Regions from separate parts of the Erwinia sp. E602 genome, predicted to be linked through region 1. Evidence: predicted binding sites of a transcription regulator. Region 1 holds the regulator's gene; each other region holds the start of a gene.
The links. Region 1 encodes Fur, which represses iron uptake genes when iron is present. Its sites were predicted from a motif close to ATAATAATGAGAACNACTATCAA; they were not measured.
Positions count from the first base shown of each region.

Region 1 (8,067 bases):
AGGTGCATAAAGCGGAAAGTCTGGTCGACGGCATCGTTAACGATGGTCAGATCCAGATTGTAATGCTCCGCAATGCGCTGCCAGTAAGCGATACCGGAACCGCCAAGCGGGTCGACGCCGATCTTCAGGCCGGCCTTCTGAATCGCCGCGATATCAACGATCTGTGCCAGACCTTCAACGTACGGTTGGATCAGATCTTTCTCCTGCAGATGGCCGCTGGCCCACGCCTGATCGAGGCTGATGCGGCGCACCTCTTTCAGTCCGGCTTTGATCAGCGCGTTAGCCCTGTCTTCAACCACTTTGGTGACGTTGGTATCGGCCGGACCGCCGTTTGGCGGGTTGTACTTGATGCCGCCATCTTCCGGTGGGTTGTGCGACGGGGTAATTACAATGCCGTCGGCCTGCGCGGTCGCCGTTTTATTGTGTTCGAGAATCGCATTGGAGATGGCGGGCGTAGGCGTATAGCCGTTATCCAGCTGCACTATTACATCCACGCCGTTGGCCGTCAGCACTTCCAGTACCGAGATCAGCGCCGGTTCAGACAGCGCATGGGTATCTTTCCCCACATAGCACGGCCCCGTGATGCCATTTTTTTTACGCTCTTCGGCAATCGCCTGGGCAATCGCCAGGATATGCGTCTCGTTAAAGCTGTGACGCCCCGCGCTGCCGCGGTGGCCGGAAGTACCAAACTTCACCGCGTGCTCTGCATTGCCTGCTTCAGGCTGCAGCACATAATACTGTGAGGTTAATTGTGCAACGTTTATCAAATCGCTCTGCCGGGCGGGTTGTCCGGCACGGGGGTGTCTGGCCATTGGCGCTTCTCCCTGACGCTTCAGTTAGAGGGTTCCGCAAACTTTGTCGGTCAGTTCCGCAGGGAACTGCATGGACTGCATGATGTGTTCCACCATGCTGCGTTTGCGCTCGGTATTGGTATTGGTGATCACCCAGTACGGCGTGCCGGGAATGTGCTGCGGCTTGGTATGGGTGCCGTTCTGAACCAGGGTTTGCTGATTGCCGGCGAAATAGACGCGCGTGCGGCCGTGCAGCGACTCCGTTGCTGCGCCGAATGCCTGAGCATCCAGACCGTATAACGTCGACAGAATCAGCATAAAACGGTTTACCGCTTTCTTCTGCTCGGCGTACTCATCGGACAGCAGCAGTTCACGCACCGCGCGCACGCGATCCTGTGGCCGTGCCTCAGCGACAGCGACAGCAGGCTGAGTAGCGACGGCTGAAATCCGTGCCGGGGCAGCCGCCGCGGGGGCGCTCTGACCGGCGGTAAACTTCAGCATGCGGCGTAAAATGTCCGATGCGCTTTCACCAATATGCTGAGTGTGGCTGGCGATATAGCGGTACAGCTCTTCGTCGACTTCGATCGTTTTCATCTTTATCCAGTACGGTAATGGCTTGTATCAGAACACAATCAATGTAGCGGCTATTGCCAGCGCGGTGGCGGGAATGCCCATTTTTTGCCGTTCTAACATCAGGATTATAAAGTTAAATTCTGCCAGGGTGTAGCCACAACGCCACTTCGCGGTAAAACTCAGACTTTACCGCAAAAAATGCTCTTTGCAGTCTGTGCCGCACGCGACAGAAATTGTGGGATCCATGATACCCTAAGCCTTCCGTCCACCTGTAAGAACTTTGCCATGAATTTGAATGTCCGCCTGCAATCTGAACAATCCGCCAGCGGTGACTGCCCGCTGGTGCTGATCCACGGCCTGTTTGGCAGCCTGGATAATCTCGGGATCCTGGCACGTGAGCTGAAGAGCCACCGCCAGATCGTTCAGTTTGACGTACGCAACCACGGCCTGTCGCCGCGCGCCAGCGAGATGGACTATCGGCAGATGGCGCAGGATGTTCTCGATTCACTGGACGATCTGGGCATCGACCGTTTCAGCGCCATTGGCCACTCGATGGGCGGAAAAATCACCATGGCGCTGACCGCACTGGCACCTGAGCGGGTCGCAGAAATTGTGGTGATCGATATCGCGCCGGTGGCTTACCCGACCCGCCACCACGACGAGATCATTGCCGCGCTAAAGGCGGTGACTGCCGCTGGCATCACCTCGCGCACGGAAGCGGCTACCCTGATGCGGGAACGGCTGGCGGAAGAGGGCGTGATTCAGTTCCTGCTAAAATCGTTTCACAACGGTGAGTGGCGTTTTAACGTGCCGGCGATCGAAGCCTGCTACGGGCAAATTATCGGCTGGCAGCCGCAGCCAGCGTGGCCCCACCCGGCACTGTTTATTCGCGGTGAGCTGTCGCCGTATATCCGTGATGACTACCGGGGAGCCATCCTGGCGCAGTTCCCGCAGGCGCGGGCACACGTGGTGGCCGGGGCCGGTCACTGGGTGCATGCCGAGAAGCCTGATGCGGTTTTACGCACAATTCGTCGTTTTTTTGCGCTGTAAAAACAAATGCTTCAGCCGGGTTGTTAAATCATTGTCGTCATGAGTTTGCGTGGGGTATGATGGCGCGCAAAAATTTTGCCGCTGATGGTTTTTCAGGCGGCATGACGGCCCAATTCATCAGAACCCAGCCTTTTCAGTAATCACCGACCTATGGCAAAAGAAAACACGGACCGCACCACGATCGATCTGTTTGCAGACGAACGTCGCCCGGGACGACCGAAAACCAATCCGCTTACGCGTGATGAGCAACTGCGGATCAACAAACGCAACCAGCTCAAGCGCGACAAGGTTCGCGGACTTAAGCGCGTTGAGTTGAAAATGAACAGCGAGGCGGTTGACGCGCTGAATCAGCTGGCGGAAGCGCGCAATATGAGCCGCAGCGAGCTGATTGAAGAGATGCTGCTGGCTCAGTTACAGCACCTGCCATCCTGAGCCGCTGGCCGCAGTGCTACGCACAAAGCGACAAAACCAGCGGCATTTCGCATTTATCCGTTGAGTGCAGTCTGCTATTATTAGCGCTATATGCAAACCATTTTGCAGTCACCATACCATTAAGATTCAAGAGGTTATCAAACTCATGGCAATCGTAGGCATTTTCTTTGGCAGCGATACGGGCAATACGGAAAACATTGCAAAGATGATCCAGAAGCAACTGGGTAAAGACGTTGCAGAGGTTCGTGATATTGCCAAAAGCAGCAAAGAAGACCTGGAAGCCTTCGATATTCTGCTGCTGGGCATTCCGACCTGGTATTATGGTGAAGCCCAGTGTGACTGGGACGACTTCTTCCCGACGCTGGAAGAGGTTGATTTCAATGGTAAACTGGTTGCCCTGTTTGGCTGTGGCGATCAGGAAGACTACTCAGAGTACTTCTGTGACGCGATGGGTACCCTGCGCGACATTATCGAGCCAAACGGCGCGGTGCTGGTAGGCTTCTGGCCAACCGAAGGCTACCATTTTGAAGCCTCTAAAGGTCTCGCCGATGATAACCACTTCCTCGGCCTCGCCATTGATGAAGATCGCCAGCCTGAGCTGACCAACGATCGCGTTGAGAAGTGGGTAAAACAAATTTTTGATGAACTTCAGTTAAAAGAGATCATCGAAGCTTAAGCCAGTCGGCCGGAGTGAGGGCTGCCTCACACCCGGCCAGTGGTTTTTCCTATAGAAGTAATCGATAGATATTTGAAATTTTAACCACCAAAACTGTACAATAACCCCATCGGTTACCTGCTTTCTCCTCCCCCTGCCGCCTTGCTGTGACGATTGTCGCAATCAGCGCCTCAGGCAGAGGAAGGCCGAAATGTTAACGAATTAATTTTGGGTTCGGGCTACACCGGATGTCATGGTACAATCCCTTACATCCGGTAGTGGCTTACTTCCCCCTGACGGTTTTCATTTTAAAGTATCAGTTCTATACTGGGACGCATCTAACTTTAGCGTCAACCGATGTTCAGGGCTTTCAGCCTCTAAGTGACCAGCTAAGTAACAGGACAATATCCGCATGACTGACAACAACACCGCATTAAAGAAGGCCGGCCTGAAAGTCACGCTTCCACGACTGAAAATTCTGGAAGTGCTTCAGGAACCTGAGGGCCATCACGTCAGTGCGGAAGACTTGTATAAGCGCCTGATTGATATGGGCGAAGAGATTGGTCTGGCGACCGTATATCGCGTACTTAACCAGTTCGACGATGCGGGCATCGTGACCCGTCATAATTTCGAGGGCGGTAAATCTGTCTTCGAACTGACCCAGCAGCAGCATCATGACCACCTGATCTGCCTGGACTGCGGCAAAGTAATTGAGTTTAGTGATGAATCGATTGAAACCCGTCAGCGTGATATCGCCACGCGTCACGGTATCAAACTGAGCAACCATAGCCTGTACCTGTACGGCCATTGCGCTCTCGGCGACTGCCGCGAAGACGAAACTCTGCACGACAAGTAATCCCCCCTGTTGTAAAACCGGTGGCCTGCCACCGGTTCTCTTCCCTACTGCACATCTCCGATTACAGACTCTCAACCCGGCTGAACCGTTTTCCGCTGACGCTACGGATCTGCACGCTGCCGCTCACCGCCGGCGGATGCTGCGGCTGCCACAGCTGCCAGCTATTCCCGTTGCCGACACCCTGATGAAACATCACCACCGGTAATGCACCGTGGAGCTGCCGCCGATCGGCGCTGCTCAATGCCGCCAGATGCATCATCCCCGCAGATGAACGGGGTGTTAGCCGCTCCACACCGGCAGCCAGTTGCCGTAGGAGAGCAGCGAGACCACCACGTTAAGCGCGCCGAAGGCCAGCACCAGCGCAAGCGGAATGGCTCCGCCCCTTACCCGCCAGGCAGGCGTGGCAAAGCGCTGCCGCGCCTTCCAGGCCAGCAGGGCCGGAGTGATGACCGCCCAGATGGTGGCGGCCAGACCGGCGTAGCCGATCGCCACCAGGAAGCCGTCCGGCCACAGCATCGCCGCCGCCAGCGGCAGGCTGAAGGTCAGCAGTGCGGTTTTCAGCCGCCCGCCGTGCGTGCCATCGATGTTAAACCGATCGGCCAGGTAGTCAAAAAAGCCGAGGCTGACGCCGAGAAACGAACTGGCGACCGCGAAGTTGGAGAAGATATTCAGCAGCAGGTTGAGGTAAGGACTGTGCAGCACGCCGGACAGCGCCGCGACCAGCACATCAATATTGCCGCCCTGCGCGGCTATCGCACGGAAATCCTGGCGGGGAATGTTCCCCATGGTGCCGAGGATCCAGATAAAGTAGATCGCCAGCGCCAGCAGCGTGCCGTAAATCAGGCAGCGGCCGACGCGCTGAGCATGGTGGCCGTAGTAGCGGTTCAGCCCGGCAATGTTGCCATGATAGCCAAACGAGGCGAGGCAAAACGGCACCACCATCCACAGGTAAGGCAGATAGTGGCCGCCTTCAGCCGCGCTATCCAGCAGCGTGGCGGGCTGTACGTGCCACAGCAGGCCGCCAAAAATGGTCAGGAAAGTGACAAGCTTAGCCCCGAGAACAATCAGCGTCATGCGGCTGACCACGCCGGTGCCGAGCCAGATAAACAGCGCCACCAGCAGGGTAAACAGCAGCCCGGCGCTGCGCGCGGAGAGCGGGATATCCAGCAGCCCCAGCGTGCGCTGGATAATCGCTCCGCTGGCAGAGATATAGGCGTAGGTAAGAATGCCCAGCACGAAGGCCACCGACAGGCCGTTAATCTGGTTCCAGCCCCTGCCGAGTAAATCGCGGGTGATGGTGTCAAAGCTGGCCCCGGCCGGATAGTGCTGGCTGGCCTCCAGAAACAGCAGCCCGGAGAGCAGCATACACAACCAGCTCACCAGCAGCAGCGCGGTCGACCAGCTAAACCAGGCACCGGCCATCACCACCGGCAGTGAGAACATCCCGGCACCGATAATGGTGCCGCTAATGATCAGCGTGCCCCACAGCGTGGCGGGCAGCGGCGTGGCAGAAACGGGTGAAACCATAATAACTCCCTGATAAACAATCCGCGCCGTTGAAAGGCCTGACAACATCTGGCGCAACGACGCTAAAGCGGCACAGTCTACAGAGTTAAATACTCACGAACTAGTACACTAACCCACTAAGCTGCAAATGGCAGAGCTTCCGATCGGAAACTCTTATTTACAGAAACGTAAAGAGACAGACGGACGTACCACTGCGGCGGAGAGCAGGTGGAAAATCGAGGTGGCAGGTGGCAGGTGGCAGGTGGCAGGTGGCAGGTGGCAGACAGTCAGACAGTCAGACAGTCAGACAGTCAGACAGTCAGACAGTCAGACAGTCAGACAGTCAGACAGTCAGGCTATTCTGACGGCTGCGATCGCTAAGCAAAAAAAAGGAGCGATTGCTCGCTCCTTTTATCATTACCGCGTAAAAGCGACGTTATTCGCCGCTTTTCGCCCAGGTATCACGCAGGCCAACGGTGCGGTTAAACACCAACTGGCTGGCGCTGGAGTAAACGCTGTCGGCGCAGAAGTAGCCTTCACGCTCGAACTGATATGGCGCGGATGCCTCTGCCTGCTGCAGCCCCGGTTCGACAAAGCCGTTACGGATAATCAGCGAGTCCGGATTGATAGTGGTCAGGAAGTCGTCGGCGGCGGCCGGGTTAGGCACGCTGAACAGGCGATCGTACAGACGGAATTCTGCCGGCAGCGCATGCACCGCAGACACCCAGTGGATCACACCTTTAACCTTACGGCCATCGGCAGGATCTTTGCTCAGAGTATCCACATCACAGGTACAGAACAGGCAGGTGATATTGCCGTCTTCGTCTTTCGCCACGCGCTCCGCACGGATCACGTAGGCGTTGCGCAGACGCACCTCTTTCCCCAGCACCAGACGCTTGTACTGCTTATTCGCCTCTTCGCGGAAGTCGGCGCGGTCGATCCAGATCTCGCGGCTGAACGGCACGTCACGCGTGCCCATCTCCGGCTTGTTAGGATGATTTGGCATGACGATAGTTTCATCGTGATGCGCAGGCAGGTTCTCAATGACCACCTTAACCGGATCCAGCACCGCCATCGCGCGCGGAGCGTTTTCGTTCAGGTCGTCGCGGATGCAGGACTCCAGCGCGGCCATCTCGACGATATTGTCCTGTTTGGTCACGCCGATGCGGCGGCAGAACTCGCGGATCGACTCGGCGCTGTAGCCGCGGCGGCGCAGGCCGGAAACGGTCAGCATACGCGGGTCATCCCAGCCTTCCACCACCTTCTCGCTCACCAGCAGGCTCAGCTTGCGCTTGGACATGATGGCGTATTCGAGGTTCAGGCGTGAGAATTCGTACTGACGCGGATGCACCGGAATGGTGATGTTGTCCAGCACCCAGTCATACAGGCGGCGGTTGTCCTGGAACTCCAGCGTACAGAGCGAGTGGGTAATGCCCTCCAGCGCATCGGAGATGCAGTGGGTGAAGTCGTACATCGGGTAGATGCACCAGGCGTTGCCCGTCTGGTGATGTTCGGCAAACTTGATGCGGTACAGCACCGGGTCGCGCAGCACGATAAAGCTGGAGGCCATATCGATTTTGGCTCGCAGGCAGGCGGTACCTTCGGCGAAACCACCGCTGCGCATCTTCGCAAACAGCGCCAGGTTCTCTTCCACGCTGCGATCGCGGTACGGGCTGTTTTTACCCGGTGCGGTCAGGCTGCCACGGTATTCGCGGATCTGCTCAGGCGTGAGCTCATCCACGTAGGCGAGGCCTTTATTAATCAGTTCAACGGCGTAGTTATGCAGCTGTTCAAAATAGTCAGATGAGTAACGCACCTCACCGCTCCACGCAAAGCCCAGCCATTGCACGTCACGTTTGATCGACTCAACAAACTCCAGATCTTCTTTCACCGGGTTGGTATCGTCGAAACGCAGGTTGCACTGCCCCTGGTAATCTTGCGCGATACCAAAATTCAGGCAGATCGACTTGGCGTGACCGATGTGCAGGTAGCCGTTTGGCTCAGGCGGAAAGCGGGTCTGCACGCTGTGGTGCTTACCTGTCGCCAGATCTTCGTCGATGATCTGACGAATAAAGTTAGTTGGGCGGGCTTCAGCCTCACTCATCTCAATTTCCTCAGTTAATGCTTAGCATAAATCCACTATGAATTAACGGAGTATGATCCACAAAGCGAGCGGCTGAAACAACCGTTAGTTGCGGGAAACG
Region 1 is NZ_CP046582.1:3,476,065-3,484,131, forward strand. Features, by position in the region: gene pgm (phosphoglucomutase (alpha-D-glucose-1,6-bisphosphate-dependent)) at 1-812, opposite strand, end outside; gene seqA (replication initiation negative regulator SeqA) at 837-1,385, opposite strand; gene ybfF (esterase) at 1,650-2,414, shown strand; gene ybfE (LexA regulated protein) at 2,565-2,846, shown strand; gene fldA (flavodoxin FldA) at 2,992-3,522, shown strand; gene fur (ferric iron uptake transcriptional regulator) at 3,914-4,357, shown strand; gene GKQ23_RS17485 (hypothetical protein) at 4,419-4,616, opposite strand; gene mtr (tryptophan permease) at 4,637-5,884, opposite strand; gene glnS (glutamine--tRNA ligase) at 6,300-7,967, opposite strand.

Region 2 (8,067 bases), 610 kb from region 1:
CGATAATCCGCTCAACGTCCTTGTGGATCAGGGCTTCGGCCGCTTTGGCGGCGCTGATCCAGGTCTTACCACAGCCGGCTTCACCGGTGGCGAAGATCAGCTGTTTGTGTTCTATGGCGTGGAGATAGTGCGCCTGAGCTTCATTTCTGGCTTCAATCGGCGAATGGTCGCGGGTGTCGCGTGCCATGCCAATCGAGTCCAGCCCGCCCATCTGCACCAGCGAGGTGACCGACTCTTCTTCGCGCTGACGGTGACTGCGTGAATCACTACGAAGCACACGTTTGGCTTCACGACGCGCTTTGATCACTGCTTTCTGTCTTCCCATAGTGGCACCTTACAGTTGGTTTCATTTCCCGCATCAGCAACGGCGATGCGATTACGTGAACGCTTTAGAGGTCTTGGCTTCCTGTTAAGCCGGTTACTGCCATTGATTGACGAGGACGAGGGGCGATTGCCCGTTGCCTGGTGGAAAGCATTGCATCAGATAAAAATCGGAGTGTAAGGAAGTAAAAGAGCGAAGTGAGAGGGAGGCCAGCACAACTACCGGCGTTGTGTTTCAGAGTGTAACCATTATGTCCGTAGAAGGACGTTACCATTCGCGACTCCTGTGTGGGACTTAAACACATTCAGACTACCGCTGTGAATAAAGTGCAACAAAACTGAGTGCGAATGCAACAATAAATTTACCCGGAGAGAATAAAAAACCGCCTGGCAAATAAGCCACGGCGGTTAGTTTTAACACAACACATATAAATCAAAAGGTTAGTTATTTTAACGGCAATATGAACCTTTTAAGACATCGCCGGAAATAGCGCCGGAACCTGCCGGAGTGGCGCAATAATCGCCTATTCATCACGCTTCAAGCAGCGACTGCCCGAGGTAATGCCGGGCGTCCGCCACCCCCGGTAGCACAAAGAAATAGCCGCCGCCAATCGGCCTGATATATTCTTCCAGCGCCTCACCGTTTAATCTCTTTTGCACCGCGAGGAAGCCTTTCTCCAGGTCGTGCTGATAACAGACAAACAGTAATCCCATATCCAGCTGCCCGCTGTTCGACACCCCCAGCGAATAGCTGTAGCCGCGCCGCAGCATCAGGCTGCTTTGCGTTTCCGCCGTGCGCGGGTTGGCCAGCCGGATATGTGCGTCCAGCGGGATCACTTCGCCGTCCGGGTCAGCAACGTAGTCCGGCACGTCGTGTTCTTTTGTCATCCCTAACGGTGCACCGCTGAGCTTTTCGCGGCCAAAGATGGTCTGCTGCTCGCGCAGCGGCGTGCGGTCCCAGAACTCGACGTGGAACTGAATGATGCGCGCCGCCTGATAGCTGCCGCCCACCGCCCAGGCCGGTTCCCCCTGCCCTTCGGTGACCCACAGGATGTTGTTCATCAGCGCGGCGTCCGCCGAATCCGGGTTAGCCGTGCCGTCTTTAAAGCCCAGCAGGTTGATCGGCGTCTCTTTACCCTGGCTGCGCGCGGCGTGATCGGAGATAAACCCCTCGCGCCGCCAGCGCACGCTGAGCAGGTCCGGCGTGTGCTTGATAATATCGCGCAGCGCGTGGATCACCGTGTCGTTGGTATTGGCGCAGATCTGCAACAGCAGGTCGCCGTGGCACAGCGCCGCGTCCAGCGCGTCGTTCGGGAAACGGGTCATGCGCTGCAGTTTCAGCGGCTGCTGCCCCTGCAGGCCAAAGCGTTCATCAAACAGCGACGAGCCGACCGACAGGGTAATGGTCAGGTTATCCGGGAAGATATCCTCGCCCAGAATGCCGGAGTCCAGCGGCGGCAGCTGCGGATTGGTCACCGCCGGCGCTTTACCGCCGGTGGTCAGAAAGGCAATGCGCCGGGTCAGCAGCGCCAGCAGGCGCTGCAGGTCGGCTTTGTCGCTGGCCAGCACGTCAAACGCCACCAGCATCATCGCCGCCTGCTGCGGCGTGACGATGCCGGCCTGGTGCGGGCCGTAAAACGGCTGCCGCTGCTGACGCGCCGCCGGCGATAACGCGCCCGGTGAAAACGAATTTTCAGCCGGTGCGGCATGGACCGGGCAGCCGCCGGCCGCGGCGAGGGCACCGCCAAGGATGCCCATGCCCTTCAGTAAACGACGACGCGTGGCCGAAGCTGGCGCGTCCAGTGGTTTTGCCATAATCGGTTAGTCCAGGCCCAGGGTGCCACGCAGCAGCGCCAGATCCTCAGCCAGGCTGGTAACAGGACCTTTTAAGGCGGTGCGGTCGGCATCGGTCAGTTTTTCGTAAGATTCAAAGCCGTCTTTGGTGCGGTATTTAGCCAGAATGGTATCCACCTTCTTAAAGTTACCGTCCACTTTTGCCAGCAGTTCCGGGTTGGCTTTCAGCAGTAGCGGGCGCAGCAGATCGACGATCTTCTTCGCACCGTCAACGTTGGCCTGGAAGTCCCACAGGTCGGTACGGCTGTAGCGATCTTCTTCACCGGAGATTTTGCTGGAAGCGACCTCCTCAATCAGACCTGCTGCGCCACCCACCACTTTGCCCGGCGCGAAGGCCAGCTCGCTGATGCGGGTCTGCAGATCGAGGGTATCTTTGTACAGCTGGTCTGCGAACGTATCCGCACCTTTTGTGGTGTTATCACCAAACAGGATTTTTTCCAGACGGTGGAAGCCGGTGAACTTCGGATCTTCTGCTTTCTTCTCGAAGTCATCCTCACGGGCGTCGATGCTGCCGTCGAGGTCAGAGAACAGCTCGGCAATCGGCTCAATGCGCTCGTAGTGCTGGCGGGCTGGCGCGTACAGCGACTTTGCCTTCTCCAGATCGCCGGCTTTTACCGCGTCGGTAAAGGCTTTGGTGCCGGCTACCAGCTGAACCACTTCCCCGGTAACGTAGGCTTTGTATTCCGCGATCGGGCCGGCCAGCTGCAGCACGTCCTGCTTGCCGTTGCTGACTTTGGCTCCGGTGTCTTTGACGATCAGCCTGCCTTTCGGGTTGCTTAACAGGCCGCAGGTCATCTCATATTCGCCGGGCTGCAGGTTGGCGGTCAGCTTCTGGGTAAAGCCGGGCGCGATGTTCTCGCGCTCTTCCACCACCAGCACCCCTTTCAGGATCTCCCACTCCAGCCCTTTCGGGCTGTTGTTTTTGATGATGAACTGCGTTTTACCGGCGTTAACGGTCAGCGACATCGGCTCACACTGCTTGTCGGTCACGCTGACGTTAACCTGCGGAACCGTCGCGGCCAGCGCAGCACCGGAAGAGGTCAGCGCGGCCAGCAGTGCGGCATTCAGAGCCTGACGGCGGAAAGTTTGAGTCATGAGTAAATCCCTGTCTGTTATGTGAGCCCGGCGCGGCTGCGCCGGAAGAACTTAGCGCGCCGTGCGCGCCGGGTTAACCGCAGAGCGCGCTGGCAGCATAAACAGCAGCAGCGCCGGAATCAGGTAGGCAAGCCACACCGCCACTTCGCTGACGCTCGGCGCTTCCTGGTAGCCGAGCATGCCCTCCAGCAGCGTGCCGAACACCGAGTGGGTGGAGAGATGGTTGCTGAAATCAAAGGCCACGTCCTGGAAGTGGTTCCACAGGCCCGCCTCGTGGAAAGCGCGAATGGCGCCGGCCGCCAGACCGGCCGCCACGAAAATAATAAACAGGCTGGTCCATTTGAAGAACGCGGCCAGGTTAAGGCGCACGCCGCCCCAGTAAATCAGCATGCCGAGCACCACGGCGGTGGCAAGACCGAGCATTGCCCCCAGCGGCGGCGCGTAGCCGACATCCTGCTGGAAGGCGGCCAGCAGGAAGAACACCGACTCGAGGCCTTCACGCGCTACGGCCAGGAACACCATCATCACCAGCGCCCAGCCGCTGCTGTTGCCCTTATTCAGGGCGCTGTCCACCGCGTCTTCCAGCTGGGCCTTGACGTTGCGGGAGACTTTACGCATCCAGAACACCATCCAGGTGAGGATCACCACCGCCACCACCGCGACACCGCCCTCAAACAGCTCCTGCTCTTTTTGCGGGAACTCACCGGTGGTTTCATTAATAAACCAACCCAGCGCCAGGCACAGTACGGCCGCCACCACCACGCCGACCCACATTGCGCCGAACCAGCGGCTGCGCTGGGTGCGCTTCAGGTAGCTGGCAATCAGGCTGACGATCAGCGCGGCTTCCAGCCCTTCACGCAGCATAATCAGAAACGGGACAAACATGCGGGTAACCTCAAACTGTGAAATTAAGTCAGGTGCGGTAAAGAAAAGTAAAATCAGAACGATATCGATTATCATTATCGGCCTGCACAATTACAAGATGGCGGTGGGATATTTCGCAGGTCCGTGACGGCAGAATGATTAAGCAATTGTAACGCGGGGCAACTATGCGCTCAGAAACCAGGCGGGATGCCCAGCGCTATCGCTGAAATTTGAGGGCGACCTCTAAAGATATCAGGGAGGTGTTGAGGGGGATGCGTTGCTGAGTGCTGAAGAGGCTGCCGGGCTGGGTGCCCGGCAGCAACAGGTATTACGAGCGGTATTCGGCTTCGGCCGCGTCAAAGCGCTGTTGCGCGGCGACTGACGGGGCTTTGCCCAGCAGGCTGAACAGCACAATCGCGATACTGGCGAACAGGAAGCCTGGAATGATCTCGTACAGATCCAGCCAGCCGTACTGCTTCCAGATCAGCACGGTGGCCGCGCCGATCACCATACCGGCCAGCGCGCCGTTGCGGGTCATGCGTTTCCACAGCAGCGAGATCAGCACCACCGGTCCGAAGGCGGCACCGAAGCCGGCCCAGGCGTAGCTGACCAGGCCAAGCACGCGGCTGTCCGGGTTAGCAGCCAGTGCGATAGCGATCACCGCCACCAGCAGCACCATCAGCCGTCCGACCCATACCAGCTCTTTCTGGCTGGCGTTTTTACGCAGGAAGTTCTTGTACAGATCTTCGGTCAGCGCGCTGGAGCAGACCAGCAGCTGGCAGCTCAGCGTCGACATCACCGCCGCCAGAATCGCCGACAGCAGGATACCGGCAATCCACGGGTTAAACAGGATATGCGTCAGCTCGATAAAGATCCGCTCGGCGTTGTTGTTCACCCCGGCCGCAACGGAGGGGTTATTTTCAAAGTAAGCGATACCAAAGAAGCCCACCGCCACCGCGCCGCCGAGGCACAGTATCATCCACGCCATGCCGATGCGGCGCGCGGTGCGGATGGAACGGTGGGAATCGGCGGCCATAAAGCGCGCCAGGATGTGCGGCTGACCAAAGTAGCCCAGCCCCCAGCCCAGCAGCGAGATAATCGCCACAAAGTTGAGGTTCTTCAGCATATCGATATTCTCGATGCTCTTCGCCTCAATCACCTGCAGCGAGTCGCTGATGCCGCCGACGGCAAAAATTACCATCACCGGGGTCAGAATCAGCGCGAAGATCATCAGGCTGGCCTGCACGGTATCGGTCCAGCTGACCGCGAGGAAGCCGCCGATAAAGGTGTAGGCGATGGTCGCCGCGGCGCCGGCCCACAGGGCGCTTTCGTAGCTCATGCCGAAGGTGCTTTCAAACAGGCGCGCGCCCGCCACCACGCCGGAGGCGCAGTAGATGGTGAAGAACACCAGAATGATCAGCGCTGAAATGACCCGCAGCAGTTTGCTGCTGTCCTCAAAGCGGCTGGAGAAGTAGTCAGGCAGGGTCAGCGCATTGTCATGGTGCTCGGTCTGCACGCGCAGGCGCCCGGCGACGATTTTCCAGTTCAGGTACGCGCCCAGGGTCAGGCCGATGGCGATCCAGCTCTCCGAAATACCGGAGATAAAGATCGCCCCCGGCAGGCCCATCAGCAGCCAGCCGCTCATATCAGAAGCACCGGCGGAGAGCGCGGTGACCACGCTGCCGAGGCTGCGGCCGCCGAGGATGTAGTCGTCAAAGTTTTTCGTTGAGCGGTAGGCGATAAAGCCGATCAACACCATCCCAAGAATATAAACGCAAAATGTCACCATCATTGGCGTACTTACAGTCATTCAGGTTCTCCACTTATTATCAGTATCCCCAGCCTCTGCGCTGCGCGGGCCGGAACGTAGCGGACGCAGCGGGCCGGTGCTGAGGGGGCGGTATCCTGCCGTAAACGGTTACGACGCACAAACGATTTAACACATCGCCGTCGGGCATTCACCAGGAAGTTGTTGCTTTCTTGTTACAGGTTGCACCCGATCACACTTCTGCGGGTTGCACCTTAACATAACCCTACTATCACCAGGCTTTACGCGGCTTCTCAACTGGCAGGGATTTTGCAGCAATAAGCGTGCCGTATTGCTAAAACGGCCTGAAATTCGGTTTTTACACGTTGAGATCCGGGTCACACTTAACGAGGTTGCACAAAGTTGCAACATCAGTGATATTGCTGTCAACGAACGGTTATCTCTTTAATGCAGGAGCAGCAGGCATGGGAACGACAACGATGGGCGTCAAGCTGGATGACGCCACGCGCGAACGGATTAAGCAGGCGGCGGCACAGATCGACCGCACCCCGCACTGGCTGATTAAACAGGCTATTTTCAACTACCTGCAGCAGCTGGAGCAGGGAAACAGCCAGCCGGAGCTGGCGGCGCCGGACGCCCCGGCGGAGGGTGACGAACCGCTGCAGGAGCAGCCGCACCAGCCGTTCCTCGACTTTGCGGAGCACATTCTGCCGCAGTCGGTGGCCCGCGCTGCCATTACCTCAGCCTGGCGCCGCCCGGAGCAGGAAGCGGTACCGATGCTGCTTGAGCAGGCGCGCCTGCCTGCCCCACAGGCCGAAGCCACCCACAAGCTGGCTTATCAGCTGGCCGACCGCCTGCGGCACCAGAAAGGTGCAGGCGGACGCGCCGGCGTGGTGCAAAACCTGCTGCAGGAGTTCTCCCTCTCCTCACAGGAGGGCGTGGCGCTGATGTGTCTGGCCGAAGCGCTGCTGCGTATTCCTGATAAACCAACCCGCGATGCGCTGATCCGCGACAAAATCAGCAACGGCAACTGGCAGTCGCACCTTGGCCGCAGCCCGTCGCTGTTTGTGAACGCCGCCACCTGGGGGCTGCTGTTCACCGGCAGGCTGGTATCGACCCATAACGAGGCCAGCCTCTCCACCTCGCTGAACCGCATTATCGGCAAGAGCGGCGAGCCGCTGATCCGCAAAGGCGTCGATATGGCGATGCGGCTGATGGGTGAACAGTTCGTTACCGGCGAAACCATCGCCGAAGCGCTGGCCAACGCCCGCAAGCTGGAGGAGAAAGGCTTCCGCTACTCCTACGATATGCTCGGGGAAGCGGCGCTGACGGAGAAAGACGCTAAAGCCTACCTGCTCTCCTACCAGCAGGCGATTCACGCCATCGGTAAGGCCTCCAACGGCCGCGGCATCTATGAAGGGCCGGGCATTTCGATCAAGCTGTCGGCGCTGCACCCGCGCTACAGCCGCGCGCAGTACGATCGGGTGATGGACGAGCTCTACCCGGTGCTGAAGTCGCTGACCCTGCTGGCGCGCTCGTACGACATCGGCATCAATATCGATGCCGAAGAGGCCGACCGCCTCGAGCTGTCGCTCGATCTGCTGGAAAAACTGTGCTTTGAACCGGAGCTGGAGGGCTGGAACGGCATCGGCTTCGTGATTCAGGCCTATATGAAACGCTGCCCGATGGTGATCGACTACCTGACCGACCTGGCACAGCGCAGCCGCCGCCGCCTGATGATCCGCCTGGTGAAAGGGGCCTACTGGGACAGCGAAATCAAGCGCGCCCAGGTCGACGGGCTGGAGGGTTATCCGGTCTACACCCGCAAGGTGTACACCGATATCTCCTACCTCGCCTGCGCCCGCAAGCTGCTGGCGGTGCCGAACCTGATCTACCCGCAGTTTGCCACCCACAATGCCCATACGCTGGCGGCCATTTATCAGCTGGCGGGCAACAACTACTACCCCGGTCAGTATGAGTTCCAGTGCCTGCACGGCATGGGCGAACCGCTGTACGAGCAGGTGGTGGGCAAAATCGCCGACGGCAAGCTTAACCGCCCGTGCCGCATCTATGCGCCGGTGGGCACCCATGAAACGCTGCTGGCGTACCTGGTGCGCCGCCTGCTGGAGAACGGTGCCAACACCTCCTTTGTTAACCGCATTGCC
Region 2 is NZ_CP046582.1:2,861,331-2,869,397, forward strand. Features, by position in the region: gene phoH (phosphate starvation-inducible protein PhoH) at 1-325, opposite strand, end outside; gene efeB (iron uptake transporter deferrochelatase/peroxidase subunit) at 853-2,136, opposite strand; gene efeO (iron uptake system protein EfeO) at 2,143-3,270, opposite strand; gene efeU (iron uptake transporter permease EfeU) at 3,322-4,155, opposite strand; gene putP (sodium/proline symporter PutP) at 4,463-5,944, opposite strand; gene putA (trifunctional transcriptional regulator/proline dehydrogenase/L-glutamate gamma-semialdehyde dehydrogenase) at 6,367-8,067, shown strand, end outside.
Region 2: efeU (iron uptake transporter permease EfeU) is a predicted target of Fur. The motif match lies at 4,208-4,230, and genes of this name have one in related genera.

Region 3 (8,067 bases), 1.5 Mb from region 1:
CGCATCGGGGCTGGCGAAGCGCAGCCCCGGCAGCGTCTGCGCCCAGTGCGCGCCAAGCCCGGCGAGGTCGTCGCCGCTGCTGCCCACGCCGTGCAGCAAAATCACTAACCCGTCTGTCATTATTCTGTTCCTTAAGTCATAAATCGTCAGCCAGTCAGCCAGTCAGCCAGTCAGCCAGTCAGCCAGTCAGCCAGTCAGCCCGGCACGGCACGGCACGGCCGAAAGAGGCCAGCAGTGGGGCGCGGCTGTTAAAGAAACACCTTTATCACCAGCCGGTCACTGGCTCCCGACACCCTTGCTACCGTCATAAACTGACGTCTTAAGCCACGTTAATCCTGAAAGCCGTAAGCGCGCATATCCGGTCCCACCGGCACGATGCCGTTGGGGTTCAGCGCTTTGATCGAGTAGTAGCCCGCCTTGATATGGGCGATGCTCACCGTCTCGCGCACGCCGGGCAGTTCCAGCATCCGCAGCAGATAGCCGTTCAGCGCCGGGAAGTCGCGCAGCTGGCGCTGGTTGCACTTAAACAGACCGTGGTAGGCGGCGTCAAAGCGAATCAGCGTGACAAACAGGCGGATATCGGCTTCTGTTAGCGCGTTGCCGAACAGCCACGGGCCGCCGTCGGTCAGCCGTGTTTCCAGCTCATCAAGCATAGCGAACACGTCATGATATGCCTCGCGGTAGCTTTCAGGCGTGGTGGCAAAACCGGCGCGGTATACGCCGTTATTCAGCCGTGGGTAGACCTGCGCGTTCAGCGCGTCAATCTGCCCGCGCAGCGCGGCCGGGTAGAGATCGAGGCTGTTATCAGCCAGGGTACCGAAGCCGCTGTTGAGCATACGCACGATATCCGCTGACTCGTTGCTGACGATGGTGCCGGTTTTTTTATCCCACAGCACCGGCACGGTGGCGCGGCCGGTAAAGCCGCCGTCGGCGCGGGTATAGAGCTGGTGCAGATACTCCGCGCCATTCAGCGTATCGCGATCGGCACCGGGGAAGTCGCCGAAATGCCAGCCTTCGTCGGTCAGTTGCGGCTCCACCACCGAGACGCTAATCAGCTGCTCCAGCCCCTTCAGCTTACGGGCGATCAGCGTGCGCGAAGCCCACGGGCAGATCAGCGCGACATACAGGTGATAACGATCCGCTTCGGCGATAAAACCGCCGTCTCCGGTCGGGCCTGGTGCGCCGTCCGGCGTTACCCAGTGGCGGAAGCTGGAGATCTGGCGGACAAAGCCGCCCTGTTCATCGGTGGCCTGCACCGGGTGCCATTCGGCGGTCCACTTACCGTTAACCAGCATAGGGGCTCCTTACAGGCGTTTTGCGGCGGGCAGCGAGGCTTTCAGCGCGTATTTACCGTCGCCGATCAGCGCCAGCACCAGCAGGCTGATGGCCCAGAAGACCGGATACTCCCAGCCGCCGTTCGGGTTGGTGAACCAGAAACCGGCCGCGCCGTGAACGGTAGCAACCGCACCCACCAGCACCGGGATCAGCAGCAGGGCGGCGATGCGCGGGCGGTAGCCGACGATCAGCGCCACGGCACCCAGCACTTCCCAGGCGATAGTGACGTAGGCCAGGCCGCCGGGCAGGCCGATCGAGGCGAAGAATTTGGCGGTGCCCGCCGGAGTGAAGACAAAAAATTTCAGGCCAGCGTGCGCCAGGAACAGGATGCCAAGGGAGAGACGCAGGATCAGCGCGGCCCAGGGAGCGGTACGGGTATCAGTCATGTGATGTCGCCTGTGCAGAGGAAGTCGGAAGTTGATAAGGCAGACTGTACACGGATGCCACAGGGTTTATTATCCGCCCGGAATGGCAAACATTCCTTCCGAAATGGAAGTAATCAATCTGTGCGATCCTGGCCTCGGTTACCAGCCCCGATCCCACTCCGGCTGCCCGGCAAAATGGCTGACCAGAAAGTCGATCAGCGCCCGCACTTTGTGGGCGAGGTGGCGTGCCGGCGGGTAGACGGCATACAGACCGAGCGGAGGCACTTCATGCGCTGCCAGCACGGTACGGATCGTGCCGCTGCGCAGCGCCGGGGCAGCGATAAAGGTGGGTAGCAGGGCGATGCCCAGCCCGCTTTTCGCCGCTGTCAGGCTGGCTTCGGCGCTGGAAAAGTGCAGGCGACCCCGTACCGGCTGGCTGATCGGTTCGCCGCCGACGCTGAATGTCCAGTTGTTCGGATCGCGAAAGTTGGTGTCGATAATGCAGTGGTGATCGGCCAGCTGCTGGCAGCTGAGCGGCGTGCCGTACTGGCGCAGATAGTCGTCGCTGGCGGCGGTGACCACACGGATATCACTGAGGCGGCGGGCAATCAGGCTACTGTCGCTGAGTTTGCCAATGCGGATCGCGACATCGAAGCCTTCATCCACGATATTGACCAGCCGGTCGGAGAAACTGACATCCAGTGCGATCTCCGGGAACTCGCGGGCAAAGGCGATCAGCGCAGGGGCCAGCGGACCGCTGCCGAACGAGACCGGCGCGCTGATCTTCAGCCGTCCCGACGGGCGGCCCGCCGCCAGCCGCACCGAGGCATCGAGCGCGTCCCACTCGTCGAGCAGATTTTTCACCTGTTCAAAATAGGCCTGGCCAACCTCGGTGGCCGCCAGCGCCCGGGTGCTGCGCTTCAGCAGCTGCACCCCCAGCTCGCGCTCCAGTTTAGAGACCAGCTTCGAGGCCTGGCCGCTGCTGGTGCCCAGCCGGGCGGCGGCGGCGGCAAAGCTGCCCAGCTCCAGCACCGCCACAAACATGCGATCGCACTCCAGTCGTTCCACCCCTTGCCCCCGTGCCGCGTTAATGTCCGGCTATTAAAGCAGTTCCTGGCGGCAGGCGGCAGCAAAACCTGACACCCGCGGCAGCACTTTTCATCAACAACCGCACCAGGTGACGGCTGTCTTAAAGCGCGATCGACTAAGATGGAGGTTTCCCGCCGGATAAGTGAGCCTGCCTTATGCTGTTCAGCCGTATTGAAAGGATGATCGATGTGTTTCGCCCCGCCCCGGACGCCACGCCGCCGGACGGCGTCTGGCGTTTTTATCTCTACTATCTGCGCCAGGTGTGGCCGGGCTTTGCCGTGCTGCTGGTGATCGGCCTGATCGCCTCGCTGATTGAGGTGGCGCTGTTTCGCTACCTGAGCCGGATTATCGACCTGGTAAACGCCGGCGGCGCGGCCAGTTTCTTTCGCGATCACAGCGGTGAGCTGCTGTGGATGGCGGCGGTGGCAATGCTGCTGCGGCCGCTGTTTATCGGCCTGCACGACCTGCTGGTGCACCAGACCATTAACCCCGGCATGACCAATATGATCCGCTGGCAGAACCACAGCTACGTGCTGCGGCAGAGCGTCAGCTTTTTCCAGAACGACTTTGCCGGGCGCATCGCCCAGCGCATTATGCAGACCGGCAGCGCGCTGCGCGACTCGGCGGTGCAGGCGGTGGACGCGCTGTGGCACGTGCTGATCTACGCGGTGACCACGCTGGTGCTGTTTGCCGAGGCCGACTGGCGGCTGGCGATGCCGCTGGTGGTGTGGATCGCCGGCTACGTGCTGTGCCTGCGCTACTTTGTGCCGCGCATCAAGGCGCGCTCGGTGGCCTCGTCGGACTCCCGTTCGCGGCTGATGGGCAACGTGGTCGATGGCTACACCAATATCACCACCCTCAAGCTGTTCGCCCACGGCGACCTGGAAAGCCGTTACGCCCGCGAGGCGATCGGCGACCTGACCGAAAAAACCCGTCATCAGGGGCGCATGGTGACCGGTATGGACGTGGTAGTGACCACGCTGAACGGCCTGCTGATGGTCAGCACCACCGGGCTGGCGCTGTGGCTGTGGAGCCAGTCGCTGATCAGCGTCGGTGCCATTGCGCTGGCCACCGGGCTGGTTATTCGCATCGTCAATATGTCCGGCTGGATCATGTGGGTGGTTAACGGCATCTTTGAAAATATCGGCATGGTGCAGGACGGGCTGAAGACCATCGCGCAGCCGGTCAGCGTGCAGGATACGCCGCAGTCCGCTGCGCTGCGCGTGCCGCGCGGTGAAATTCACTTCGACGCCATCCGCTTTAACTACGGCGGCGAGCGCCGGGTGATCGACGGCCTGCAGCTGACCATCCGCCCCGGTGAGAAGATCGGCCTGATTGGCCCGTCCGGCGCCGGTAAATCGACGCTGGTCAACCTGCTGCTAAGGCTGTATGACCTCAACGGCGGGCGTATTCTGATCGACGGCCAGGACATTGCCGGCGTCAGCCAGCAGAGCCTGCGCGCGCAGATTGGTATGATCACCCAGGACACCTCGCTGCTGCACCGCTCCATTCGCGATAACCTGCTCTACGGCCGCCCGGACGCCAGCGAAGCCGAACTGACGCGCGCTATTCATCAGGCGAAGGCCGACGAGTTTATCCCGCTGCTGGCCGATCCGCAGGGGCGCAGCGGGCTGGATGCCCACGTCGGCGAACGCGGCGTCAAGCTCTCCGGCGGCCAGCGCCAGCGCATCGCTATCGCCCGCGTGCTGCTGAAGGATGCGCCGATCCTGATTATGGATGAGGCCACCTCGGCGCTGGATTCGGAAGTGGAGGCGGCGATACAGGAGAGCCTGGAGACGCTGATGGGCGATAAAACGGTGATCGCCATCGCCCACCGGCTGTCGACCATTGCGCGGATGGACCGGCTGGTGGTGCTGGAACAGGGGCGCATCGTCGAGATCGGCAGCCACGCGGAACTGCTGGCGCAGGGCGGGCTGTATGCGCGGCTGTGGCAGCACCAGACGGGTGGGTTTGTTGGCGAACAGTAAGCCACCGCCAGCGGGATTAAGGGCGCGCCTGTAAGGCGCCCCGGACAGGGCGTTAATGGCGGTCCGCTGCCGTTATCCGGCGGCAGCGGGCTGAGGCCTGGGTTTCCCGCCTGCGGCACCGGTGGCTGCCTGCCGTACACAGGGGCCGGCAGCAGGTCGCTAATCGTGGGTCTGTCGGTAAGGCAGCGCTTCCCGCGCCTCTTCTGCCCAGGCGCGCACGCCGTCACGCTCCTGCTGCAGAAAGTCCGCCACCGCATCCTGCAGGCCGGGGTGGCGCAGCAGGTGCCAGGAGTCGGTAAGCACCGGCTCAAAGCCGCGGATCAGCTTGTGTTCGCCCTGGGCTCCGGCGTCAAAGCGCTGCAGCCCGTGGGCCATCGCGTACTCCATTCCCTGATAGAAACAGGTTTCAAAGTGCAGGTGGTTAAACTCCGCCAGGCAGCCCCAGTAGCGGCCGTAGAAGGTCTGGCCGTCGACCAGGCTGAAGGCCATCGCCACCGGCTGCCCGTCGTGGCTGGCCATCACCACGCGGATCGCGGCGGGCATCCGCTCCGCCAGCAGGCTGAAGAAGGTGCGGGTCAGATAGGGCTGGCGGCCGCGCACCCGGTAGGTGCTGGCGTAGCAGGCGTAAACGAAGTCCCACTGCGCCTCATTCAGCTCATGGCCCTGATACCAGTCAAAGCTGAAGCCCTGTTTTGCCACCCCTTCACGCTCCTTGCGCAGCTGCTTGCGCTTGCGCGAGGTCAGCGTATCAAGAAAGTCCTGAAAGTCGCGGTAGCCGCGGTTGTGCCAGTGATACTGACAGCCGAGGCGCGGCAGCCAGCGCGGGTCTGCTGCCAGCTCTGCGGCCAGCCGGGCATCGCTGAAGTTGATATGGCCGCTGTACAGCTGCTGCTGTGCCAGAAAACCGGGCAGCGCCTGTAACAGCCGCCCGCCCGCCGCCGCATCCCCTACCAGCCGCGCGCCGCTCACCGGGCTGAGCGGCACCGCAGACAGCCATTTCGGGTAATAGGGGATGCCCGCCCGCTGGCAGGCGTCGGCCCACGCGTGATCGAAGACGTACTCGCCCATCGAGTGGCTTTTCACATAGCCGGGCAGCGCCGCCAGCGGGCGACCCTCCTCGATCCACAGCAGATGCTGCGGCTGCCAGCCGGTGGCGGCGCTGACCGAGCCGCTCTCTTCCAGGCTGGATAAAAAGGCGTGGCGCATAAAGGGCTGATCGTCGGGCAGCAGGGCGTCCCACTGACTGGCCGGGAGATCGGCCAGCTGCGTCAGAAGGGTTAGCGACATCGGTGAACTCCGGGTTGGCGGCAGCAGAGCCCCTACGTTGACCGCTTTTGTCGCCGCGATCAATGCTTCTGTGTATTTCTGGTGGCTCGCACTGAATCATTACTCATTCTCATTATCATTTGTGTTTGCTATTCTTGCTGCCCTTACCTGCGCGGTGCTTCGCGCGACGTTTTCCGGTCTCAGAGGTGATGTATGGCAGCAGTACAGGCGTATCGCTTATTTAACGTGGTTCTGGCGCGTAAACGGGAACTCTCTCCGTCGATGCTCTGCTGTACGTTCAGCGGTGAAGAGTTACGGCAGATAAAAATCGACGCGCCGGACCAGCGTATTAAGCTGCTGCTGCCGTCGCTGAGCGGCAAACCCTCCCGGCTGATTAACGAAGAGGTGCACTGGTGGGAGCGGGTCTGCGCCATGCCGACGGAAGATCGCCCGATCCTGCGCACCTACACCCTGCGCAACGTTAACGCCGAAGCCGGTGAGATCGACGTGGAGTTCGTGATGCACGGCACCGAAGGCCCGGCCTCTGCCTGGGCGCTGGGCGCACAACCGGGCGACAGCTTGCAAATCGCCGCGCCAAACCGCGCCCACGAGGCCGACAGCGGCGGCTATGAGTGGGCACCGCACCCGCAGGTGCAGCAGGCGCTGGTGGTGGCGGATGAAACCGCCTTACCGGCCGCCAAAGCGATTATCGAACAGCTGGCAGGCTGGCCGCAGCCGCCGCAGGTGCAGCTGTTTGTTGAGATGCCGGCGCGCGGTGACTGGCTGGATCTCAGCGAGTACCCGTTCGTTGAAGCCCACTGGCTGGCACGCGAGCACGGCGAGCTGCGCTACGGTGAAGCGCTGCTGGCGGCGGTGAAAGAGCACGTCAGGCTGCCGGAGCAGGCGCAGGTGTGCCAGGACGTGCGTGAAGAGGGCGAAGGCGAACTGCTGTGGGATCGCGCCGCCAGCGATAACCGCCTCTTCCACGGCTGGGTGGCCGCCGAATCCAGCGCGGTGAAGCATCTGCGCCGCTACCTGATCGGTGAGCGCGGGCTGGCGCAGGAGACCATCAGCTTTATGGCCTACTGGAGCCAGGGGCCGCGCCGTAAGTAACGTTGCTGCGATCCATAATCAGCGGGCAGGCGGTCTTTAACGTATTGTAGAACCAGCTTTTGGCGGTGATGTCACCAATTTCGGTATGGCCGTACAGGCACACTTCCAGGTTCGGAACCTGGAACGGCAGCTCGACGATCCGGCCGTTGCCGCGTGCGGCGTAGATCGCCGCCGCGCTGGAGGGCAGCGTCGCCAGCAGATGGCTGGCGGCGATCAGCTCGCCCAGCGCCGCAAAGTGCGGCACCTCCAGCGCGATATTCCGTTCCACGCCATACTCCCTGATCCGCTCTTCCACCAACTGATGGCCGCTGATGGCCGACACCAGAATATGCTGCTCGGCCAGATACTGCTCCAGCGTCATCTCGCCGCCGATGCGCGGATGGCGGCAGTTCAGCAGGCAGACGTAGCGCTCATCCATAATCCGGTCACGCTGTGCCAGGGTAATGTTCTCGTTGCGGCTGCACAGCGCCGCGTCGACCTTGCCGGTCAGCAGCCACTCGTTCAGCTTCTGCATCTCAATCGGTATCACCTCCAGCCGCACGTTTGGTGCCACCTCACGCAGGTGTTTCACCAGCCGCGGCAGCAGCAGCAGCTCGCCGAGGTCGGAGAGGGCGAGGCGGAATTTGTGAGAGGATGTTTCCGGAGAGAAGCTGCGGGTTTCGGCCACCGCCTTTTCAATGCCGCTCAGCGCCCCCTTAAAGACCCGGTAAAGCTGGCTGGCGGTGGAGGTGGGCAGCATGCCTTTACGGCTGCGCTTAAACAGCTCATTTCCGGTCTCAGCCCGCAGCCGTGCCAGCGCGTAGCTGGCCGAGGGCTGGGTGATAAACAGGCGGTCGGCGGCGGCGCTGACGCTTTGCGTTTCGTAAATGGCGATAAACACCCGCACCAGGTTCAGATCCATATTGGCAGAC
Region 3 is NZ_CP046582.1:158,142-166,208, forward strand. Features, by position in the region: gene GKQ23_RS02075 (alpha/beta hydrolase) at 1-120, opposite strand, end outside; gene GKQ23_RS02080 (glutathione S-transferase family protein) at 330-1,295, opposite strand; gene GKQ23_RS02085 (DoxX family protein) at 1,305-1,721, opposite strand; gene GKQ23_RS02090 (LysR family transcriptional regulator) at 1,860-2,768, opposite strand; gene GKQ23_RS02095 (ABC transporter ATP-binding protein) at 2,945-4,777, shown strand; gene GKQ23_RS02100 (GNAT family N-acetyltransferase) at 4,937-6,064, opposite strand; gene GKQ23_RS02105 (siderophore-interacting protein) at 6,257-7,156, shown strand; gene GKQ23_RS02110 (LysR family transcriptional regulator) at 7,119-8,067, opposite strand, start outside.
Region 3: GKQ23_RS02105 (siderophore-interacting protein) is a predicted target of Fur. The motif match lies at 6,161-6,183, and genes of this name have one in related genera.

Region 4 (8,067 bases), 1.7 Mb from region 1:
ACACCGGCGCGCTGGTGGCGATCGTGCTGTTTAACGGCGGCTTTTATCAGACCGCCTTCGGCGCGCTGCTGGGCGGCATTGCCGCCGCCGCGCTGGTCTGGCTGCTGGCCTGGCGGCAGGGCATCGCCGGATTTCGCCTGATTATCGTCGGCATCGGCGTTGGTGCGGTGCTGTCGGCGCTCAACACCTGGCTGATTATCAGCGCTTCGCTGGAGAAGGCGATGAGTGCCGCGCTGTGGGGCGCAGGCACGCTGAACGGCCTGACCTGGGCAAAAGGGCAGCCGGCGCTGCTGGTGGTGCCGCTGACGCTGGTCGCGGTGCTGCTGGCGGGCCGCCGCCTGCAGCTGATGGAGATGGGGGACGACAGCGCCCGCGCGCTGGGCATCAACACCGGGCGCAGCCGCCTGCAGCTGATGTTTGGTGCGATCGTGCTCACCGCCGTTGCCACCGCCACCGCCGGGCCGATTGCCTTTATCGCGCTGGCCGCGCCGCAGATCGCCCGGCGGCTCACCGCCGCGCCCGGCGTGCCGCTGTTCTCGGCGGCTCACCGCCGCGCCCGGCGTGCCGCTGTTCTCGGCGGCCACCACCGGCGCGCTGCTGCTGCTGCTGGCCGACGCTCTCGCCCAGCAGGGATTTAACGGGATACAGCTGCCGGTCGGTGCCGTCACCGTCAGCATCGGCGGCCTGTATCTGATCGGATTACTAATCAGGGAGTCACGACGTTGATGGATACTATCTCAGCCCGCCTGCAGGCCACCGGCCTGACGCTGGCCTATGAACAGAAGGTGATCGCCCGCGACCTCAGCGTGCAGATCCCGGACCGCAAGTTCACGGTGATTATCGGGCCGAACGCCTGCGGCAAGTCAACGCTGCTGCGCTCGCTGTGCCGCCTGCTCAGACCGCGCAGCGGCCAGGTGCTGCTGGACGGTCAGGATATTCACCAGATGGAGACCAAAGCGCTGGCGCGTCAGCTTGGCCTGCTGCCGCAGCACGCTATCGTGCCGGAGGGGATTAGCGTCGCCGATCTGGTGGCGCGCGGGCGTTATCCGCATCAGAGCCTGCTGCGCCAGTGGAGCGAGGCCGATCACCAGGCGGTCGAGGCGGCAATGGCGGCGACTAACGTCAGCGATCTGGCGCAGCGCAGCGTAGACGAACTCTCCGGCGGCCAGCGGCAGCGGGTGTGGGTGGCGATGGTGCTGGCGCAGCAGACGCCGCTGCTGCTGCTGGATGAGCCCACCACCTGGCTGGACATCGCCCATCAGATCGAGCTGCTGGATCTGTTCCGCGAGCTGAACCAGCAGCACGGCCACACGCTGGTGGCGGTGCTGCACGATCTCAACCAGGCCTGCCGCTACGCCGACCATCTGATCGTAATGCGCGCTGGCACGATCGTGGCGGAAGGCAAACCGGCGGAGATTATCAGCGCCGCGCTGGTGCAGCAGGTGTTTGGCATGGCGAGCGTGATCGTTGACGATCCGGTGTCACACACGCCGATGATCGTCCCGTGCGGGCGCTATCACCGCCCCGGATAACTGGCCGCAGCGCGCAGCCCGTGTGGGCAACGGGTGGGGCCAGGGGCATCGGTGACCGTCAGACGCTATGCGCCAGGCAGCGGATCACGGGTGCAGACGCAGGGTGACCGCTCAGGCAGACCCTGTCCGGCACCTGAGCATCAGGCCGCTACGGTAGCCGATCAGGCATCAGTGGCGTGCTCATCTGTGGCGATCGTCAGGTCGGCCAGCAGCCAGCGCATGCCGTCGATCAGGCCGCCGCGCCAGCACAAACCATCGTGGCCGCCGGCGTAGATGCGAAAATAAATCGCGTGACCGCCCGGCTGCAGCGCTTCATGCATCTGCTGGCTGAGCGCCGCCATATCGCCTTCGCGGTCGCCGGCCTCCATAAAGATCTTCAGCCGCGACGGCGGCAGCGCGCCGCTTTGCACCTGCGCGGTCAGCCAGCCGGTTTGCCCGTTCAGATCGCCGTTAAACTCTTTAATCAGCCGTACTTCCGGCCACCAGAATGAGCCGGACTGGCTGAGCACCCGACCAAAGCGCTGCGGCCAGTGCAGCCCGGCGTACAGCGCCGCCAGCCCGCCGTAGCTCTGCCCGGCCACCACCGTGTGGTCGGCCTGCCCGCTGAACGACACCTTTTCCCTTACCAGCGGCAGCAGCTCCTGCTGCAGCGCCTGCCAGAACGCCGCGTTACAGGGCAGCTCCTGCTCGCGGTGGTGCATCGTGATCGCGTCAACAAACAGCCAGACCGCCGGCGGCAGCTGGCCGCTCTCCGTGGCGCAGTCCAGCGCGGCAAAGGCCGGCTGCCCCTCCACCCAGTTCTGCCCGTCAAGCAGGATTGCCAGCGGCCGCGTCTCCGGGGTCGGGTTGGTACCGGTGGTGTAGATCCAGATGCGGCGTCGGTTGCCCAGCAGTTTGCTCTCCCAGCTGAAGCTGTGCAGGCGCTGCGGGTCGGCCAGCGCCGGTTGACCGGCGTCCAGCTGATGCCAGGCCGACTGCTCCTGCGCGCGCGGCATATGGGCGGCAGAGAGCGGATGGCGCTGGCTGCTGTAGTGCGGCGCACGGGGGTTAAGCGGATCGGCGATGGCAAACGGGAACAGCGAAATCCACCATTCGCGCTGCTGATGCGCGCGCGCGGCGGCATCGCCGCTGAAGGCGGGCGGCAGCTGGGCGCTGCCCGCCGGGATCAGGCAATAGCTGCCGCGCCAGCGGGCGTCGACCGTGACTGACCAGTGCCAGACGTCGGTGCCCGGCAGGCGGTGCAGGCTCTGCGGCTGTGGGTGATGATGATCGGTGACGCAGTTAATGCTGATATAGACCTGACGCACCGGCGAACGCGTTTCATCGCCTGCCGGATCGCGCCAGAAAAAGCTTATCAGCAGCGCGTCGTCGTCCGCTGTTTCGATCAGCGGCGTACCGCAGTGCGCCAGTTCTCGCCACCAGGCCTCTTCCCCGACGTGGTCAGCGGCCAGCCAGCCGGCGGCACAGCCGCGCGGCTGCGCGTGAGGGAGCAGCGACTTCGCGTTTATCACGATTTTTTCCTTAGTTCACAGTGAGATGTCGACAGGTTATCTGCATCGGCATCGACAAATATAATAATGCTAATCTGAATAGTATTGAGAACTATTTACATTTGCAATAATATGCGTTCGCGCTGCTGATAATGGTGCTAACTCCTGTGGGTGTAAGGCTTTTTTCGCGCAGCAATAAAAGTAACCCACCCTGCTGGGGCGAAGGGTTACCCATGTTCGCCGGATCGCGCCTAAAAAAGGGCGACCGGCCTTCTCTGGTGTTTATTTAGCAAGGCTGTCGTAAGACAGGGATAACGATGAAGACTGAACAAAATAAACCGGCAAAATCCGCTATAACCCTTCCCGCTGAGGCCTGCGGAGTGCGCCTGCTGCTGGCGTCCTCGCTGCTGCTGTTGCCCGCCATCCATGCCGTGGCCGCGGCGGACGCAACGCTGACCGTAACCGCTGAGGCTGGCGAAAGCGTCACCGCGCCGTCCGGCGGTATTGTGGCGAAAGAGAGCGCTGCCGGCACCAAAAGCGCCACTCCGCTGCGCAAAACCCCGCAGGCGATCTCGGTGGTCACCCGCGAGCAGATGGACGACCAGCGGCCGGCCTCGGTTGCCGACGCACTGAGATACAGCAGCGGCGTGGTCACCAACTATCGCGGTAACTCCAACCGCAACGATGAGGTGATCAGCCGCGGCTTCCGCTACGCGCCGAAGCTGCTGGACGGCCTGCACTTTGGTCTTTCCAGCGAAAACGGTGGCGCAGGGCAGTTCGATCCGTGGCTGCTGGAGCGGGTGGAGATGGTGCACGGCCCGGCCTCAGTGCTCTATGGCCAGGTCAGCCCGGGCGGGCTGCTGGTGATGACCAGCAAACGACCGACGGCGGAGAGCATTCATGAAGTGAAGCTCAGCACCGGCAATCATCACCTGGGCGAGGCGGCGTTTGATTTTGGCGGGCGCTTAAATGATGACAATACGCTGTTCTACCGTCTGAACGGCATCGGCAGCATTAAGCATGAAGAGGTGAAGGGCAATAAGCAGCAGCGCATCGCCATCGCCCCGGCCATCACCTGGCTGCCAAATGAAGACACCAGCTTCACGCTGCTGACCAGCTACCAGTATGAACCGAACGCCGGGTCGCGTAACTTCCTGCCGGCGCTGGGCACGCTGCTGCCGACCAGCGTCGGGTATATCCCGTATGACTACAACGTCAACGCCAACGATCCAGAGTATTACAAATCGCACCGCAGGCAGCTGTCGATCGGCTACGAGCTGGATCACAGCTTTAACGAGGCGCTCTCCTTCCAGCAGAACCTGCGCTACACCCACCGCGATGAAGACTATAAATATATCGTTTATACCTTCAACGATGATGCCAACGACCATACCATCGGCCGCCGCCCGCAGCATGAAACCGCGCTGACCAACGAAGTGGGGGTGGATAACCATCTGAAAGGGCTGTTTGCCACCGGCGACGTGCAGCATACGGTGCTGGGTGGGGTGGATTACCGCTACAGCCACGTGAACACGCGGATTACCCGTCAGGATGCCGACTACACCGACTGGAGCAATCCGGTTGATATTGACGTCAATGAGAGCGCGTTCTACACCTCGCTGGACACGCAGAAAACCCTGAATCAGGTGGGCGTCTATCTGCAGGATCAGCTGGAGTGGAACAGATTTAACCTGCTGATCTCCGGTCGTAACGACTGGTCGCAGGGGCGTCTGTGGGACCGCACCAGCGGCGGCACCGATAAAACCGTTAACGACAGCAAGTTCACTTACCGCACCGGCCTGCTGTACGCCTTTGACTCCGGCGTTTCACCGTACGTCAGCTACAGTACCTCGTTCGAACCGGTGCTGGAGAACGCCAGACCGGGCAGCGGCCCGCTGAAGCCGACCACCGGTAAGCAGGCGGAGATCGGCGTTAAGTATCAGCCCACCGGCAGTGATGCGATGATCACCGTCTCGCTGTTTGATATTGAGCAGAAGAACGTCGCCGACTTCTACTGGGACAGCGCGCTCGCTACCAGCTACTACCGCCAGATCGGTAAGGTACGTTCGAAAGGCGTGGAAACCGAACTGCACGCGCAGCCGGTTCCTGAGGTAAAGCTGACCGCCGCCTATACCTACACCGCCGTGGTCACCAAAGAGTCGGTGGATGCCTCGCAGGTCGGCCACAGCCCGGCGGCAATCCCGCGCCATGCGGCTTCGGCCTGGGGCAGCTACAGCGTCCTCAACGGCCCGCTGGACGGCCTTACCCTGGGTGCAGGCGTGCGCTATACCGGTACCGCGCCGGGCAGCGACGACGGGGTTTACACCGTACCGCACTACACGTTGTATGACGCGATGGCGCAGTATGAACTGGGTAAAGCGGTGCCTTCACTGCGCGGCGCCACGCTGCAGCTCAACGTGCAGAACCTCAGTGACAAGCATTATGTGGCCTCCTGCAGCGGTGACTCCGCCTGCTTCTACGGCACCGGTCGCTCGGTAATTGCGTCAGTTGACTACAAATGGTAACGCCTTCAGGGCGGTTGTCTGACGCTTTGTTATGACAACCTGCCTTTAATCATCCGGGCCGCCTCTACAGGCGGCTTTTTTCTGGCATTTTTTGAACCCCGTCCGCGTTTTTTAACGGCTAACCGCGCTGGCTTTGCGGCACCGCACCGAAGCCTTACCAGACTGGTAAAAAAATTCCCGCGAATGTTCAGACCCGTTACGCATGGCGACGTCGTCCGGGCAAAACGGTGTATGATAACGGCCCACGTCAGCCGCGCCAGCCAACTATTGATGTCGCCACAGGAGGATCCCGTGAATCAGCACCAGCGTGAACATATTGCCACCGTGATGGCACACCTGTCTGAACCTGCACGCTGGCTGGCCCGTTCGCCGCAGGAGCAGCTGATCGGCGACTCCTGGCAGCGCTGCGTCACGCATCACGGTCTTGAGCCGGGGCGCATGCAGGAGGCGCGCATCCTGCCGTGGCAGCAGCTGCGCGAACACCGCCAGCGTATGGAGGAGTTCCGCCATATCGCCCACCACGGCCTGACGCAGCTCTATCAGCAGATCGCAGCGGCCGGCTACGTGCTGCTGCTGACCGACGCCAGCGGCATTACTGTAGATTACCTGGGCGATGCCCACGCGGAGGTCAGCCTGCGCCGCGCCGGGCTGTTTCTTGGCGCAGAGTGGACCGAAGCGGTAGCCGGCACCTGTGCGGTCGGCACCGCGCTGGCTACCGGCAGGGCGCTGACCGTGCACCAGACCGATCACTTCGATGCAACCCATATCCCGCTGACCTGCAGCGCCGTACCGCTGTTCGATCCCGAGGGGCAGCTGCAGGCGATTCTGGATATTTCGGCGCTCAGCTCGCCGCAGCCGCGCGCCAGCCAGCATCTGGCGCTGCAGCTTGCTCAGGTCTGGGCTGCGCGTATTGAGAACGCCTGGTTTGCCCATCGTCACCAGAACAACTGGACGCTGCAGCTCAGTGCGGGTGCACCCTTTGTCGGTGGCAGCCCGGAATTTTTGATCGCCTTCGACGATCGCGGACGGCTGGTCGGCCACAACCACCGTGGCCAGCGCCTGCTGGAAGGCGAGCTGGGGCTTAGCGCGCCGCCGCCGGGTGACAAAAGCGCGCTGCTGGGGATGCCGATCGAGCGTCTGTTCAACACCACCCTCGACTGCCTGCCGCAGTGGCTGGCCGGCGGGCAGCCTGCCACGCTGGATCAGGCGCGCAGCGGCGATAAGCTGTTTGTCACGGCGGTTGCACCGCTGCGGCCGGCACGCCGCGCCGCGCACGTATCTGCGGACCTGCACGCTGCACGAGAGGGCGTTAACCGCCCGTCCGCGTCCGCCGTTCTGCATGCAGCCTGCGGTGTCGCTGACCGTCCCGCCGCGGGCGCGTCTGCCGATCTGCACGCAGCGCGCGGTGTCGCGAACCGGCCCACCGCGCACGCGTGCGCAGAACTGCCCGCACCGCTGGCGGCACTGTGTGGCGGCGATGCGGCCCTGCATCAGCAGCTGCAGCGTGCCGCCCGGCTGCTTAGCGCCTCGCTGAACCTGGTGGTGCAGGGTGAAACCGGCAGCGGCAAAGAGTACTTTGCCCGTGCCTTCCACCAGGCCAGCGATCGCCGGGCACGGCCGTTTATCGCCGTTAACTGCGCGGCGATCCCGGCACAGCTGATCGAGAGTGAACTGTTTGGCCATCTGCCCGGCAGCTTCTCCGGTGCCGGCAGTAAGGCGCGGGCGGGACTGATCCAGGCCGCAGACGGCGGCACGCTGTTCCTCGATGAGATCGGCGATATGCCGCTGGAGATGCAGACCCGGCTGCTGCGGGTGCTGGCGGAAAAAGAGGTGCTGCCGGTGGGGGGAACGCGGCCGGTGAGGGTGGATATTCGGGTGATTTCGGCCTCGCACCATCGGCTTGAGCAACGGGTGGATCAGGGGCATTTTCGCGCCGATCTGTTCTGGCGCTTGCAGGGCGCACGCGTGACGCTGCCCGCACTCCGCGATCGCAGCGATCTGGACTGGCTGATCGACACGCTGCTGGACGGTAAAGCGGAGCTGGCACCCGCCGCGCGCCGCTGTGTACAGCAACATCGCTGGCCCGGTAATCTGCGCGAACTGCGTAACGCGCTGGACTACGCCAGCGCGATGAGCCTGAACGGGCGTATTGAACCTGCCGATCTGCCGGACACGCTGCAGATGAGCGGGCAGGGCATCGCCAGTGCAGAGATTTTTCCCCGTGCCGCAGCGGCGCAGGATCTTGTTATGAACTCAGCTACGTCCGGGGCGTCTCAACAGGGGGCGCTGTCGTATGCCGGTGCGGCAGACCATCCGGCAGCCCCTGCGACCGGGCACGCCGGCGCGTCAGGTCACGGAGCTGCCGCCGCCTGCAGCGGACAGAAAAACCCACCGGGCTTACCGCCGGAAGCGCAGGAGCTGGAGCAGCATCTGCACGCCGCCCGCTGGAACCACAGCGCCGTGGCGCGCCTGCTCGGTATCAGCCGAATGACGCTCTACCGCCGTATGCAGCGATACGGC
Region 4 is NZ_CP046582.1:1,777,773-1,785,839, forward strand. Features, by position in the region: partial or broken gene fepG (iron-enterobactin ABC transporter permease) at 1-726, shown strand, start outside; gene GKQ23_RS09520 (ABC transporter ATP-binding protein) at 726-1,532, shown strand; gene fes (enterochelin esterase) at 1,694-3,043, opposite strand; gene GKQ23_RS09530 (TonB-dependent siderophore receptor) at 3,340-5,547, shown strand; gene GKQ23_RS23845 (sigma-54-dependent Fis family transcriptional regulator) at 5,839-8,067, shown strand, end outside.
Region 4: fes (enterochelin esterase) is a predicted target of Fur. The motif match lies at 3,122-3,144, and genes of this name have one in related genera.